Regions from separate parts of the Micromonospora sp. WMMD812 genome, predicted to be linked through region 2. Evidence: predicted binding sites of a transcription regulator. Region 2 holds the regulator's gene; the other holds the start of a gene.
The links. Region 2 encodes HrcA, which represses chaperone genes, less so after heat shock. Its sites were predicted from a motif close to GGTTNGCACNCTCNNNNNGAGNGTGCNAACC; they were not measured.

Region 1: groL (chaperonin GroEL) is a predicted target of HrcA. The motif match lies at 5,520-5,550, and genes of this name have one in related genera.

What each region holds. Positions count from the first base shown of each region.
Region 1 is NZ_CP114904.1:5,132,791-5,140,532, forward strand. It holds gene O7603_RS23740 (hypothetical protein) at 1-1,171, opposite strand, end outside; gene paaN (phenylacetic acid degradation protein PaaN) at 1,311-2,984, shown strand; gene O7603_RS23750 (GNAT family N-acetyltransferase) at 3,031-3,564, opposite strand; gene O7603_RS23755 (cold-shock protein) at 3,790-3,993, shown strand; gene O7603_RS23760 (hypothetical protein) at 4,102-5,472, shown strand; gene groL (chaperonin GroEL) at 5,748-7,370, shown strand; gene O7603_RS23770 (hypothetical protein) at 7,444-7,689, opposite strand.
Region 2 is NZ_CP114904.1:6,046,937-6,054,678, reverse strand. It holds gene O7603_RS28065 (SDR family oxidoreductase) at 1-185, shown strand, start outside; gene O7603_RS28060 (16S rRNA (uracil(1498)-N(3))-methyltransferase) at 316-1,050, opposite strand; gene dnaJ (molecular chaperone DnaJ) at 1,163-2,308, opposite strand; gene hrcA (heat-inducible transcriptional repressor HrcA) at 2,368-3,390, opposite strand; gene O7603_RS28045 (DUF4870 domain-containing protein) at 3,637-4,281, shown strand; gene hemW (radical SAM family heme chaperone HemW) at 4,318-5,541, opposite strand; gene O7603_RS28035 (enoyl-CoA hydratase-related protein) at 5,561-6,370, shown strand; gene O7603_RS28030 (SDR family oxidoreductase) at 6,471-6,800, opposite strand; gene O7603_RS28025 (hypothetical protein) at 6,959-7,742, shown strand, end outside.

The DNA of each region.
Region 1 (7,742 bases), 910 kb from region 2:
GCGCGCCCTCGGGCAGGGGGCGGGCGGGAGTGGGGCTGGAACCGCGGTCGAGGTACTCGGCGATGCCGTAGTTCAGCCCGGACGAGTACGACACGGCCAGCCCGATCGCGACCGAGACCACGAGCGGAGCGGCGAGACCGAGCAGCGCCGGGCGACCCCGCGTCGGCGCCCAGATGAGGACGAGGGCGGTCAGCGCCAGGACCAGGAGCATCTGGACGGCGAACAGCAGGGCCACCAGTCCGTCGTAACCCGGCAGGCTACCGACGGCGGACCAGGAGGCTCGCGGCGCCGCGGCGTACACCAGGGTCAGCAGCGTCAACACGACCGCGCCCCGGCCCAGCAGCCGGACCGTGCGCGGTGACCACAGGGCGCCTCCCCGCCGCTCGACCTGGCGCACGCAGAGGAGCGCCAGCGCGACGGCGAGCAGGGCGGCGGTGGCGGCGAGCAGCGCGTAGCCCGGGAACCCGCGGTCGTGCGGGGCGAGGGCCCGGAGCAGGGCCAGGTCGAGCGTGGCCAGCGCGATCGCCACGTGCAGTGCGCGGAGCCGGAGCAACAGGGCCCGGTTGTCCCAGAACGCCGGGTTGTCGAGCCGGTGGGCGCCCAGCGCCGCCGGCCCCGCACCGGTGTTCTCCGGGAGCTGCCAGGTGCGACCGCCGAGCCACCACACCAGCGCGATCGCGAGGAGCGGCAGCACGGCGAGCACCGCCAGACGTTGCCCGGGCGGCAGGCCACCCAGCCAGGAGATCTCCCGTCGGCCCTCCATGCAGCGCGGGTACTCCGCGCACTGCCAGGCGATCAGGTCGACGGCCACGCCCACGATCGACAGCACGTACATCGCGGTGAGGGTCGCGGCGAGCAGCCGGCAGATCGCCTTGCCAGCCGTTTCCGTGCGGTGGCCGGAGGGCAGCATCCAGATGGCGGTGTTGGCCAGCATGAAGGGCAGGAGCAGGACCAGCGAGACGGTCCGGGTGGCCGTTCCCCCGGCCAGCCCGCTCCAGCGGTACGCCTCCAGGGTCGCGCCGGCGGCACCGTGCGGATCACCGAGGTCGGGGTGCACCCGGTAGAAGCCGGCGTCCCGGTCGCCGGCGACGCGGCTCACGATCGGCCGGTCCAGCACCGCCTCGGGGCCGCGGTCGGCGACCCCGTGCACCCGGATCTCGGTGGTTCCCACCCGTGGCCGCCCCCTCCTTCCGCAGGCCGCGCGGTTACCCGGACCCGGCCTGGTCATACCGGCGCAGGGGCGGCGAAGACGATCCGAGTTGTGACACGGGCCTACTGATTTTGGTGCTTCCTGTTGCATGATGGCGGGCATGACGGAGACCCCGCACCCCCTGTACGACCGGCACGCCGACACCCTCACCCGTGCGCTGACCGCCATCACGGAGCGCGGGTACTGGTCCGCCTACCCCGAATCGCCCAGCCCCCGGGTGTACGGCGAGACGGCCGCCGCGGACGGGAAGGCCGCCTTCGAGGCCTACCTGAACGCCGACTTCCCCCTCGACCAGCCCGGTGACGGCAGCACGGTCGCCACCGAGGTCAGCCCGTTCGGCGTCGAGCTGAACGCCCGCTACCCGCACGCGACCGCCGACCAGCTGGTCCCCGCCGCGACCGCCGCGCTGCCCGCCTGGCGCGACGCCGGCCCGCAGGCCCGGGTGGGGGTCTGCCTGGAGATCCTCGATCGGCTGCACAAGAACGTCTTCGAGCTGGCCAACGCGGTGCAGTTCACCAGCGGCCAGGCGTTCGTGATGGCGTTCCAGGCCGGCGGCGCGCACGCGCTGGACCGGGCACTGGAGGCGCTCGCCTACGCGTACGCCGAGATGACCCGGCACCCGGGCACGGCCGGCTGGGAGAAGGCGGCCGGCAAGGGCGACCCGCTGCGCATGACCAAGACGTTCCACGTGGTGCCCCGCGGGGTGGCGCTGGTGATCGGCTGCAACACGTTCCCGACGTGGAACTCTTACCCCGGGCTGTTCGCCTCGCTGGTGACCGGCAACCCGGTGATCGTCAAGCCGCACCCGCGCGCGGTGCTGCCGCTCGCCGTCACCGTGCGCTACGCCCGGGAGGTGCTGGCGGAGGCCGGCTTCGACCCGAACCTGGTGCAGCTCGCGGCCGAGGCGCCCGGTGAGAAGCTCGCCTCGACGCTGGCCCTGCACCCGGCCGTGAGGATCGTCGACTTCACCGGCTCCACCGAGTACGGCGACTGGCTGGAGGCGAACGCCCGGCAGGCCGCCGTCTACACCGAGAAGGCCGGCCTGAACACGGTGGTGGTCGACTCCACCGACGACTTCGCCGGCCTGTGCCGCAACCTCGGCTTCACGCTGACCCTCTACAGCGGCCAGATGTGCACCACCTCGCAGAACATCCTGATCCCCCGGGACGGCATCGAGACCGATCAGGGGCACAAGAGCTTCGACGAGGTGGCCGGCGGGATCGCCGCGGCGGTCGGCAAGCTCACCGCCGACCCGGCCCGGGGCGTCGAGCTGACCGGGGCCATTGTCAACGACGGGATCCTGGAGCGGCTCGACGAGGTCACCAAGGTCGGCGAGCCGGTGCTGGAGTCGCGTACGGTCGAGCACCCCGCCTTCGCCGACGCGGTGGTGCGGACGCCGACCATCGTGAAGCTCGCCGCCGAGGACACCGCGACCTACGGCCGGGAGTGGTTCGGGCCGATCTCCTTCGCCATCGCGACCGACTCCACCGCGCACAGCCTGGAGATCATGCGGAAGACGGTGGGCGAGAAGGGCGCGCTCACCGCGGGTGTCTACTCCACCGACGAGGCCGTGCTGGACGCGGCCGAGGACGTGGCGATCGAGGTCGGGGTGCACCTGTCGTGCAACCTGACCGGCGGGGTCTTCGTGAACCAGTCGGCCGCCTTCTCCGACTTCCACGGCAGCGGCGCCAACGCGGCCGCCAACGCCGCGCTCACCGACGGCGCCTACGTGGCGAACCGGTTCCGGATCGTGCAGTCGCGCCGGCACGCCTGAGCGCCGGTCTCCACCTCCGGAGCGCCGCCCCCGCCCGGCCCGCGGGTCAGGCGGGGCGGCGCATCTGGAGTTCGGTCAGCGCCGGAACGGTGGGGTGCGGCACCCGGACACCGGTGTCGACGAAGCCGAGCCGCCGGTACGCCCGGTAGGCCCGGTCGTTGCCGACCACGACCTCCATCATCAGCTCCGGCCGGCCGCACGCCCGCGACCAGGCCGCGACCGCGTCGACCAACTCGGCGAGCAACCCTCCGCCCCGCCAGGCCGGGGTCACGTAGACCGCGTAGATGACGGTCAGGCCCGGCTCGCTCGGGGTGACCGTGCCGCCGGCATGCCCGACCAGGCGACCGCCCGGGTCGGCGATGAACTGCGCGGTGTCCGCGCCGTCGGAGGTGTGGGCGATCCGGGCGGCGTACTCGGCGTGCGGGCGGGCCGCCGCGTCGGCGATCGTCTCCAGGAAGGCCAGCGGCGCGTCGGCGAGCATCTCCAGCCGCAGCGCCCGCATCCGGGCCGCGTCCGTGGGCCGGACCCGCCGGATCTCCGCTGTCCGTCCCGCTGCGACGCCGCCCGGGGTGCTCGTCATGCCCGCATACCTACCACAACGATGGCCGACGATGCCTGGCGCTCCGGCATCGATTCGGATATGCCCGATTTGTGGTCGTGCGCCGCCGTCACACCTCGTGTAGCGTGCGATTTCGGTCACCGATTCAGCGGCCGTCGCCGATCGCCGAAACGGTGGTTCCCGTGCGCCGGGCCGTGCCCGGGCGGCGCGGGGTAGGACACGCCGCGCAGAGTGAGGAAGTGCACCGTGGCACAGGGCACCGTGAAGTGGTTCAACTCCGAAAAGGGCTACGGCTTCATCGCCGTCGACGGCGGGCAGGACGTGTTCGTCCACTTCTCCGCGATCGAGATGGACGGCTACAAGGCGTTGGACGACGGCCAGCGCGTGGAGTTCGAGATCGCTCAGGGGCAGAAGGGCCCCCAGGCCGAGCGGGTGCGGGTCATCGCCTGATCGGCCTCACCCCCAGACACCTCTCCGGCCGGTGCCGGATGGGGCTGCGCCGCGGGTGCCTCAACCAGGAAGATCGTGAACCGTTCCAGCCGTCGCTGAGGAGGGTTCATGTCCGACCAGCCGCCCCCGGCCACCCCGCCCCCGGGCCCGTCCGACCCGTCCGGTGCCCAGCCGGGCCATCCCGATCCGTCCGGCCCGCACCCGGGTGAGCCCGGCGCGTCCGGCCCGCCGGCGGGTGCGTCCCCGGCCGGGGCGGCGCCCGACGCCGCCGGGCTCCCGCCGGCCGGTGCTCCGGCGGGCCCGCCCGCGTCGGGTCCGGCCGTGCCGTCCGCCGGGCAGCAGCCGGGCGGCCAGTCGCCGTGGGCTCCTTCCGCCGCGGGCGGCCAGTGGGGCCAGCCCGGCTGGGACCCGTCGGTCCGGCCCGGCCAGCCGGGTGCGCACCCGGGCTGGGACCCGAGCGCCACCCAGGGCTGGGGCCAGCCGCCAGGCGCCGCGCAGGGCTGGGGCCAGCCGCCAGGCGTGCCGCAGGGCTGGGGATATCCGCCGGCCGGCGGTTATCCGCCCGGCGCCGATCCCTACGGCGGTCAGCTCTGGTATCCGGGCGCGCCGGTCCCCGGCTGGTACCCGCCGGGCCTTGACCCGTCCGACCCGCTGGTCACCCCGCCCGGCGCCGGGCTGAGCGGCTGGTTCGACCGGTGCGGCGGCGCGGTGCGGCGCGGCTGGCGGCAGATGTTGCCCATCCTGCTGCTCACCCAGGTGCTGCCGGCGGCGGTGTTGTCGGTGCTCTCCTACGGCGTCGACCCGAGCGCGAAGTGGGAGACGTCCACCGCTCAGGACCCGGCCGCGCTGCCCGACACCTTCGCCACCGACGTGGCCACCGTCCTCCTGGTGCTCATCGGCGGCAGCCTGCTGATCGGGCTGGTGCAGGCTCTGGGCTGGGCCGCGGGGACCTGGGTGATCACGCGCCAGGCGGTCGGCGAGCCGGTCAGCGTGGGCGCGGCTCTGCGGTACGGCGTACGCCGGGCGCTCGGGCTCTGGGGCTGGACGCTGGCGATCGGCGTCATCGTCGGTGTCGGCATCTGTTTCTGCGTGCTTCCCGGCATCTATCTCGCCTTCGCGCTCAGCATGGCCGGGCCGATCTACCTCTACGAGCGGGACAACCCGCTGGGCCGGTCGTTCCGCATGTTCCACGATCGGCTGGGGATGCTGCTGGGTCGGGTGGCGCTGGTGGTGGCCGCGGTGGTGGTCTTCACCGTGGTCGCCTCGGTGCTGGAGGGGGTGGGCACCGCCCCGTTCGGCCTCGATCCGTTCGCCAGTCCGGGTTCGGCGCTCGGCGTGGTCGCGGTGATCTCGGTCGCCGCGGTGCTGGCCCTCCCGGCCCATCTCGTGCAGCTCGTGGGGCTGGTGGTGACGTACGCCGAGCAGCGGGCCCAGGAGCGCCCGGTGAACAGCGCCGGACTGGCCGCCGAACTCGGCTGAGCGGGGCCATCGTGCTTGCACTCGGCATGGGAGAGTGCTAAACAAGTCATTGGCACTCGCATACCGTGAGTGCCAAAGGTCGGGGCGGTGGGGCCGCGGCCGTGCCGGCGGGACAAGCCGCCGGCAGGGCACGTGGCCGGTCGTCGCGGGCTATCCGGCCCGGCCGAGGAGACGTCGTCGCCGCCAGGAGGCGACGCCCCAAGGTGCGTACACCAGGCGGCCCATCCGGGACACACACTCGGGTGGCCCGTGAGTGTCCAGGAGGACAACGCCGTATGGCCAAGATGATCGCGTTCGACGAAGAGGCGCGCCGCGGCCTCGAGCGGGGCATGAACCAGCTCGCTGACGCCGTCAAGGTGACCCTCGGCCCCAAGGGCCGCAACGTCGTGCTCGAGAAGAAGTGGGGTGCCCCCACCATCACCAACGATGGTGTGAGCATCGCCAAGGAGATCGAGCTCGAGGACCCCTACGAGAAGATCGGCGCCGAGCTGGTCAAGGAGGTCGCCAAGAAGACCGACGACGTGGCCGGTGACGGCACGACGACGGCGACCGTCCTGGCCCAGGCCCTGGTTCGTGAGGGTCTGCGCAACGTGGCCGCCGGCGCCAACCCGATGGCCCTGAAGCGGGGCATCGAGGCGGCCGTGGCCAGCGTCTCGGAGGAGCTGCTCAAGCTCGCCAAGGACGTGGAGACCAAGGAGCAGATCGCCTCCACCGCCTCCATCTCGGCTGGTGACACCAGCGTCGGCGAGATCATCGCCGAGGCGATGGACAAGGTCGGCAAGGAAGGCGTCATCACCGTCGAGGAGAGCAACACCTTCGGCCTGGAGCTCGAGCTCACCGAGGGCATGCGCTTCGACAAGGGCTACATCTCCGCGTACTTCATGACCGACCCGGAGCGTATGGAGGCCGTCTTCGACGACCCGTACATCCTGATCGTCAACAGCAAGATCTCGTCGGTGAAGGACCTGCTCCCGATCCTCGAGAAGGTCATGCAGTCGGGCAAGCCGCTGCTGATCATCGCCGAGGACCTGGAGGGCGAGGCCCTGGCCACCCTGGTGGTCAACAAGGTCCGTGGCACCTTCAAGTCGGTCGCCGTCAAGGCGCCGGGCTTCGGTGACCGCCGCAAGGCCATGCTCACCGACATCGCCATCCTCACCGGTGGTCAGGTCATCAGCGAGGAGGTCGGCCTCAAGCTCGACGCGACCGGCCTCGACATGCTGGGCCGCGCCCGCAAGGTCGTGGTGACCAAGGACGAGACCACCATCGTCGACGGCGCCGGTGACGCCGAGCAGATCCAGGGCCGGGTGAACCAGATCCGGGCCGAGATCGACAAGAGCGACTCCGACTACGACCGGGAGAAGCTGCAGGAGCGCCTGGCCAAGCTGGCCGGCGGTGTTGCGGTGATCAAGGTCGGCGCGGCCACCGAGGTCGAGCTGAAGGAGCGCAAGCACCGCATCGAGGACGCCGTCCGCAACGCGAAGGCCGCCGTCGAGGAGGGCATCGTCCCGGGTGGTGGCGTCGCGCTGGTGCAGGCCGGCAAGACCGCCTTCGACAAGCTGGACCTGACCGGCGACGAGGCGACCGGCGCGCAGATCGTCAAGATCGCGCTGGACGCTCCGCTGCGGCAGATCGCCGTCAACGCCGGCCTCGAGGGCGGCGTGGTCGTCGAGCACGTCCGCAACCTGGAGGCGGGCCACGGCCTCAACGCCGCCAACGGCGAGTACGTCGACCTGCTGGCCGCGGGCATCATCGACCCGGCCAAGGTGACGCGCTCGGCGCTGCAGAACGCGTCGTCGATCGCGGCGCTGTTCCTCACCACCGAGGCCGTCGTGGCGGACAAGCCGGAGAAGACCCCGGCCGCCCCGGCTGGCCCGGGTGGCGGGGACATGGACTTCTGAGTCCAGTTCCGACCGGTAACGGGGCGGGCCGCGTCAGCGGCCCGCCCCGTTCGTCGTCGGTGGCCGGGCGCTGTCAGGTCGGCAGCCGGCGCTGGTTGCGCCGCTTCTGGTCGCGGTCGTACGGCGCGCGGAGCTGGATCGGCGCGTCGACCATCTCGACCGGCTCCTCGGTGGCCGGGTCACCGGCGGCGCTCATCTCCGCCAGCTGCTCGGCGTCGCCGTAGTCCAGCCGGTCGATCGGCAGGTGGCCGGGCAGATCTCCGACCGGTGTCCAGGCGACGGGTGCGACGTCCTCGGTGTGTTCGTCGTCCGTGGTCATGGCTGCCTCCTCTACCGAAACGGTAGGGGGCGTCGATGGCCGGTGTGGGCGAA
Region 2 (7,742 bases):
CCGACATGACCAACGAGCACCTGAAGGCCGAACGCGGCGCGGCCGTGCGGGCGCAGAGCCCGTTCAACCGGGTCGCCCGCCCCGAGGAGATCGCGGCGGCGGTGCACTGGCTCGCCTCACCGGAGGCGGAATGGGCCTCCGGCACCATCGTCGACCTCAACGGCGCCTCCTACCTCCGCAGCTGACCCCCGCCCGACCCCCGCTCCTGTCGATCATGCACTTGTGGTGCCCAAGAACTCGCGTTACGCCCCTTTTGTGCGGCACCACAACTGCATGATCGACCCGGGCGGGGACGGGGCGGGCGGGGGCGGCGGGTTACCAGCGGTGTAGGCGGGTGGCCAGGACCGTCAGGGCGGCGACGCCGGCGGTGGAGGTGCGGAGGACGGACGGGCCCAGGCGGACCGGTCGGGCGCCGGCCTCGGCGAAGGCGTCCAGCTCCGCCGGGGCGATGCCGCCCTCCGGTCCGACGACCAGCACGATCTCGCCGCCCTCGGGCAGGTCCTCCGTGGTCAGCCGGGCCTCGGCCTCCTCGTGCAGCACGAACGCGGCGGCGGCCCCGGCGATCCGGCGGGCCACCCGTGCGGTCGACTCGTCCGGGGCGCCGGCCACCACCGGCAGCCAGGGGCGGCGGGCCTGCTTCGCCGCCTCCCGGGCGGTCCCGACCCACTTCTCCCGGGCCCGTACGCCCCGGTCGCCCCGCCACTGCGCCACCGAGCGGGACGCCGCCCACGGCACGATCTCGTCCACCCCGACCTCGGTCATCGCCTGCACCGCCAGCTCGCCCCGGTCGCCCTTGGCGATGCCCTGCACCACCACCAGGCGCGGGACGGGCGCGTCCGCGTACCCCCGGGAGGTGACGTCGAGTTCCAGGCTGCCCCGGCCGACGGCGGTGACCACGGCGGTGGCGGTGCCGCCCCGGCCGTCGGCGAGCAGCAACTCCTCGCCCACCCGCAACCGCTGCACGGTCGCCGCGTGGTGCCCCTCGGGCCCGCCGAGGGTCAGCGAGTCGGTGGCGGGCAGCGACTCGACCAGGAAGAGCGGGGCGGACACGATCAACAGGCTAGCCGCCCCGGCACCGGCCGGGGCGGCGAGGCCGGATCAGGAGCCAGCCGGGACGACGAGGCCGCATCAGGCGTGAGGCCCGATCAGGCGCACGGCCGGATCAGGCGTGGCCGTTGAAGGCGTCGCGCATCCGGGAGAAGAAGCCGCCCTGCTTGGTCAGCTCGGCGACCTCCTCGCCCCGGGTCTTGGCGAACTCGCGCAGCATCCGCTCCTGGTCGGCGTCGAGCTTGGTGGGGGTGCGCACGTCGAGGTGCACGTAGAGGTCGCCCCGGCCGGTGCCGCGCAGATGCGGCACACCGCGGGCGCGCAGCCGCAGGGTGCTGCCCGGCTGGGTGCCGGACTTGACGTCGACCGTCTCCTCGCTGTCCAGCGTCTTGATGGTCAGCCGGGTGCCGAGCGCCGCCGCCGTCATCGGCACGGTGACCCGGCAGTGCAGGTCGTCACCCTTGCGCGAGTAGACGTCGTGGGGCCGCTCGTGGATCTCCACGTAGAGGTCGCCGGCGGTACCGCCACCCGGGCCGACCTCGCCCTGCTGGGCCAGCCGGATCCGCATGCCGTCCTCGACGCCGGCCGGGATCTTCACGGTCAGCGAGCGGCGGGTGCGCACCCGGCCGTCACCGGCGCAGGTGGGGCAGGGGTGCGGGATGGTGGTGCCGTAGCCCTGGCAGACGGTGCAGGGCCGGGCGGAGACCACCTGGCCGAGGAAGGTGCGCTGCACCGACTGCACCTCGCCGCGGCCGCCACACGCCTCACAGGTGGCCAGGTGGGTGCCGGCCGCGGTGCCGGCGCCGGCGCAGGTGGTGCAGAGCACGGCCGTGTCGACGGTGATCGGCGCCTCGACGCCGAACGCTGTCTCGTGCAGGTCCAGCTCGAGGCGCAGGATCGCGTCGGCGCCCGGCCGGGTACGCGGCCGGGGCCCGCGCGCGCCGCCCGCCGCGCCGCCGAAGAACGCGTCCATGATGTCCTGGAAACCGACGAACGGGCCGGCGCCGCCGGGGCCACCCGGGCCGCCGGCGCCACCGCCGCCCGGCGCGAGCGGGTCGCCACCCAGGTCGACGATCTGCCGTTTCCGGTCGTCCGAGAGGACCTCGTACGCGGCGTTGATGTCCTTGAACTTCTCCTGAGCCTCCGGATCCGGATTGACGTCCGGGTGGAACTGGCGCGCAAGCTTGCGGTAGGCGCGCTTGATCTCGTCGTCGGAGGCTTCCCGGCTCACGCCGAGGATGCCGTAGTAGTCCCTGGCCACTGCGTTCCGTGTCCTCATGTTTCGTGTCGCGTTGCGCCGGTCGTCGGCCTTGGCTGCGGTCAGTTCTGGGCCAGCAGGTCGCCCACGTAGCGTGCCACGGCCCGCACCGTGGCGATGGTGCCGGGGTAGTCCATCCGGGTCGGCCCCAGCACACCCAGGCCGCCGACGATGGTGGCCCCCGGGCCGTAGCCGGTGCTCACCACCGAGGCGGCGCGCAGGTTGTCGACCTCGTTCTCGTCGCCGATCAACACCCGGGTGGTGCTCGGCTCGGTCTCGCCGATGAGCTTGAGCAGCACGACCTCCTCCTCGAGCGCCTCGAGGATCGGGCGCAGCGAGCCCTGGAAGTCGAGCAGGCCGCCCCGGGTCAGGTTGGCCGTGCCGGCCAGCGCGATCCGCTCCTCGTGCCGCTCGACCAGCGTCTCCAGGAGGACCGTGGAGAGGGTCGCCATGGCCGGGCGCAGGTCGGGGGCGGCCTCGTCGACCAGCGCCTGCACCAGCGGCGGCGTGTCGGAGAGCCGGCTGCCGGCCAGCTTCTCGTTGACCACCCGGCGCAGGTCGGTGACGTCGTCGGCGAGGATCGGCGCCGGCATCTCGACCAGCCGCTGCTCGACCCGCCCGGTGTCGGCGATCATCACCAGCATCAGCCGGGTGGTCGAGATCGGCACCAGCTCCAGGTGCCGGACCGTCGAGCGGGCCAGGCTCGGGTACTGCACGACGGCGACCTGCCGGGTCAGCTGGGCCAGCAGGCGGACGGTGCGGTGCACCACGTCGTCCAGGTCGACCGCGCCGACCAGGAAGCGCTCGATCGCCCGGCGCTCGGCCGGGCTGAGCGGCTTGACCCGGGACAGCCGGTCGACGAAGAGCCGGTAGCCGCGATCGGTGGGCACCCGGCCGGCACTGGTGTGCGGCTGCCGGATGTAGCCCTCCTCCTCGAGCACGGCCATGTCGTTGCGGACGGTCGCCGGCGAGACCCCGAGCTGGTGCCGCTCGACCAGCGCACGGCTGCCGACCGGCTCCTGAGTGGCGACGTAGTCCTCGACGATCGCGCGGAGCACGGCGAGCTTGCGGTCGTCCAGACCCATCCTCCCCACCTCCTACGCGCATCGTCCGCCGCCCCTCGGGACGGCGGGCGACAATCCTGGCACTCGTCCGTAGCGAGTGCCAGTCTACGTCGGCGGGCCCGCCGACGCGATGATCAACGACGGACGGCGGGTGCGGCCCCGACCACGCCACTCCGCCGGTACCCGGACGATCCGGGCCGAACGGGCCGCCGACCCGGGCGGTGTCGCTCTGGTGCGGCGTTGCCGGTGGCCCCTACCGTGACGTTCATGACTGAACCACCTCGCCCTCCCGGCACGGGTGAACCCGGCGGCAACCCGCCGGAGCCGCACCCGCCGTCGGCAGTTCCCGGCCCGTCCGCCGCGGACGAGCCGCCCACCGCACCACTGTCCGGGGCCTCGGGCCCGGGCGGCTATCCCCCGCCCGGTGGCTATCCGCCACCCGGTGGTGACCGACCGCCGTCGGGCGGCTACCCGCCCCCAGGTGGCGGCACCCCACCGGGCGGCTACCCCCCGCCCGGCGTCGGCTATCCGACCGGCGGCGCCTACGGCGCCCCCGGCGGCGGGTTCGCCAACAACGAGGACAAGACCTGGGCGCTCGTCGCGCACTTCGGTGGCGCGGCTGGGATGTTCCTCAGCGCCGGCGTGCTCGGCTGGATCGCCCCGCTGGTGGCGATGCTGGCCCGGGGCAACCAGTCCCCGACCGTCCGGGCGCACGCCGTCGCGGCGCTCAACTTCCAGTTGATCTGGTCGATCGTCGGCCTGGCCGGCTGGGTGCTCGCCTGCATCCTGATCGGCTTCGTCGGGGTCGCGGCGGCGGTCATCCTCGGCACGGTCTTCGGCATCCTCGCCGGGATCAAGGCCAACGAGGGCCAGCTCTACCGCTACCCGATGTCCGCGAGCCTCGTCAAGTGATCCCGGCCGGCCGCTCCCCCGGCCGGTCGGGCACCCTCACGGCAGCAGGTCACGGACGACGGCGTCAGCGAGCAGCCGGCCGCGCAGGGTGAGCACGGCGCGGCCGGCCTCGTACTCGCCGGGGGCCAACAGCCCGTCGGACAGCGCCCGCGCGGCGCCGGCCCGCCCGGCCTCGTCCAGCACGTCCAGCGACAGCCCGGAGGCGAGCCGCAGCCGCAGCATGACGTCCTCCATGTGCGCCTCGTCCCGGGTGAGCACCTCGCGGGCCAGGCCGGGCGACGCCCCGGCCGCGAGCCGCTGGGCGTACGCGGTGGGGTGCTTCACGTTCCACCAGCGCACCCCGCCGACGTGGCTGTGCGCCCCCGGCCCGAGACCCCACCAGTCGGCGCCGGTCCAGTAGAGCAGGTTGTGCCGGCACCGGGCGGCCGGCGTACGGGCCCAGTTGGAGACCTCGTACCAGGAGAAGCCGGCCGCGCCGAGCGCGGTCTCCGCGGCCAGGTAGCGGTCCGCCGCCACATCGTCGCTGGGGTACGGCAGCTCGCCGCGGCGCATCCGGGCGGCCATCCGGGTGCCGTCCTCCACGATCAGGGCGTACGCGCTGACATGGTCGACGCCCGCGGCCACCACCTGGTCCAGCGAGGCGGCGAAGTCTTCGGCGCTCTCCCCCGGCGTGCCGTAGATCAGGTCGAGGTTCACGTGGTCGAACCCCGCGTCGCGCGCCTCCAGCGCGGCGGCCGTCGCCCGCCCGGCGCTGTGGGTGCGGTCCAGGATCGCCAGCACGCCCGGCGAGGCGGACTGCATGCCCAGCGAGATCCGGGTGTAGCCGGCCGCCCGCAGCGCCTTGAGCGACGCGGGCGTGACCGACTCCGGGTTGGCCTCGGTGGTCACCTCGGCGTCGGGCGCCAGGCCCCAGGTCCGGTCGATCTCGTCGAGGATCCGGGCCAGGTCGTCGGCGGGGAGCAGGGTGGGAGTGCCGCCGCCCACGAAGACGGTGTCGACCCGCTTGGGCGGGGTGTCGCCGAGCACCCGGGCGGCGAGCCGCAGCTCGGCCAGCACGGTGTCGGCGAACTCCTCCCGGCTCGCCCCGCCACCCAGCTCCGCGGCGGTGTAGGTGTTGAAGTCGCAGTAGCCGCAGCGGCTGGCGCAGAACGGCACGTGGAGGTACACGCCGAAGCCCCGCGCGCCGACCGCCGAGGTCGCCGCGGGGGGCAGCGATCCGTCGACGGGGACCGTCTCGCCATCTGGAAGCACGCCGGGCATGGCCACTAGTGTGCCCGGCATGACCTCTCCCGACGCGCTGGTGCGGGTCGCCACGGCCCGTGGGGTGACCACCCTCACCCTGGACAGCCCGCACAACCGCAACGCGCTCTCCACCCCGCTGATGACGCGGCTGCTCGACGGCCTGGCCGCCGCGGTCGCCGACGACGCCGTCCGGGTGATCGTGCTCGACCACACCGGTCCGGTCTTCTGCTCCGGCGCGGACCTCAAGGAGACGGCCGCCGCGTACGCGAGCGGGACGGTGCCGGCCGGCATGCTCGGCGACGTGCTGGCCGCGGTCTGGGAGTGCCCCAAGCCGGTGCTCGCCCGGGTCGCCGGGCCGGCCCGGGCCGGCGGCCTGGGCCTGATCGCCGCGGCGGACCTGGCGGTCTGCGCCGAGGAGGCCACGTTCGCGTTCACCGAGGTGCGGATCGGGGTGATCCCGGCGGTGATCTCGGCGACCGTGCTGCCCCGGTTGCACCCGCGCGCCGCGGCCGAGCTCTACCTCACCGGGGACACCTTCGACGGCCGGCGGGCCGCCGAGATCGGGCTGGTCACCGCGGCGGTCCCGGCCGACGCGCTGGACGACGCCGTGGCCCGGTACTGCGCCTCGCTCGTGCGGGGCGCGCCGGGCGCGCTCGCCGGGGCCAAGCAGCTGCTGCGCCGCCCCGCCGCCACCGACCTGCGAGCCGAGATCGCCGACCTGGCCGCGCTGTCCACCGGCTACTTCCTCTCCGAGGAAGGGCGCGAAGGCGTCCTCGCGTTCCGCGAGAAACGATTGGCTCGATGGGTGGCCGCTCTGGACGGTGGTTCCGCCGATCATTCCGGCTAGCGCGGGAACGCTGGTCATGCGGACCAGCACGGCTACGTTCGCTCCGGTCCGGCCGGCGCCACGCCGGTCGGGGCGCCGCCGGCGCGACTGACCTGCGCGTTCATGCGCCCGGCCGGACGGCGGCCGGGGCGCTCACCGAGCGGCGGCGTCCCGGCGTCCGGTGCCGCCACCAGGCGGTCGCGCCGCCGTCGACCGGGTAGTTGGCGCCGGTGATGTACGCCGCCCGGTCGGAGGCGAGGAAGACCACCAGCTCGACGACCTCCTCGGGACGGGCGAAGCGCTTCACGAGCTTCTTGCTGGTGATCGCGTCCCGGGCCGCCTGGTCGACGCCGAGGTCGCGCTCGCTCGCGGGGGTCAGGATGGGCCCGGGGCTGATCGCCACCGCCCGGATCCCGTGGGGCGCTCCCTCGAGGGCGAGCTGTCGCATCATGCCGATGAGCCGGACGGGAAGCGGTGCGGGCAGGTGAGACCGTGCCCGGAGCGGGAAACGTCCGGTCGGTACGGGCGCGACCCGGCCGGTCCAAACCGGTCGGACGACTCGGAAAGGCCGGCCGGGGACGTACTCTTGTCGGACTCGTCGAGCAGGGGGTGTGGGTGCGAACTCGGGCGGTCGTGGCGGGTGGCGTGGTTCTCGTCCTCTTCGCCGTGGTGGGTGTCCTGCTCGTCGTGCGGCGGCTCGGCAGCGAGCTGCGGCTGCCGACGGTCACCCGGAACTGCACGGTGCAGGCCGACGGCCGGGTGACGCTGGACCCCGAGCAGATGGCCAACGCGGCGACCATCGCGGCGATCGGCGCCCAGCTGGAGATGCCGGAGCGGGCCGTGGTGGTGGCGCTGGCCACCGCCTACCAGGAATCCGGCCTGCGCAACCTGGCCGGCGGCGACCGGGACTCGGTCGGCCTGTTCCAGCAGCGACCCAGCCAGGGCTGGGGCACGCCCGAGCGGATCCGCGACCCGCGGTACGCGGCCACCCGGTTCTACACGGCGTTGAAGAAGGTGCGCGGCTGGGAGCGGATGCGGGTCACCGACGCCGCCCAGCGCGTGCAGCGCTCCGCGTTCCCCGAGGCGTACCAGAAGTGGGCTGACGAGTCGACGGTGCTCACCCGGGCGCTGCTCGGAGACGTGACCGGGGCGGTGGCCTGCACGGTGGGGCGCACCCCGGCGATGCGCGGCGGAGCGGCGGCCGCCGCCCTGACCCGCAACCTGACGCTGGACTGGGGGCTGGCCAGCACCGCCGCGCCGGCGGACCTGACCGGGCTCACGCTGGCCACGAGCGACCAGCGCAACGGCTGGCGGTACGCGCACTGGCTGGTGTCGCACGCCCAGGACCACGGGGTGAAGCGGGTGCGCTTCGGCGACCTGGAGTGGACCGCCC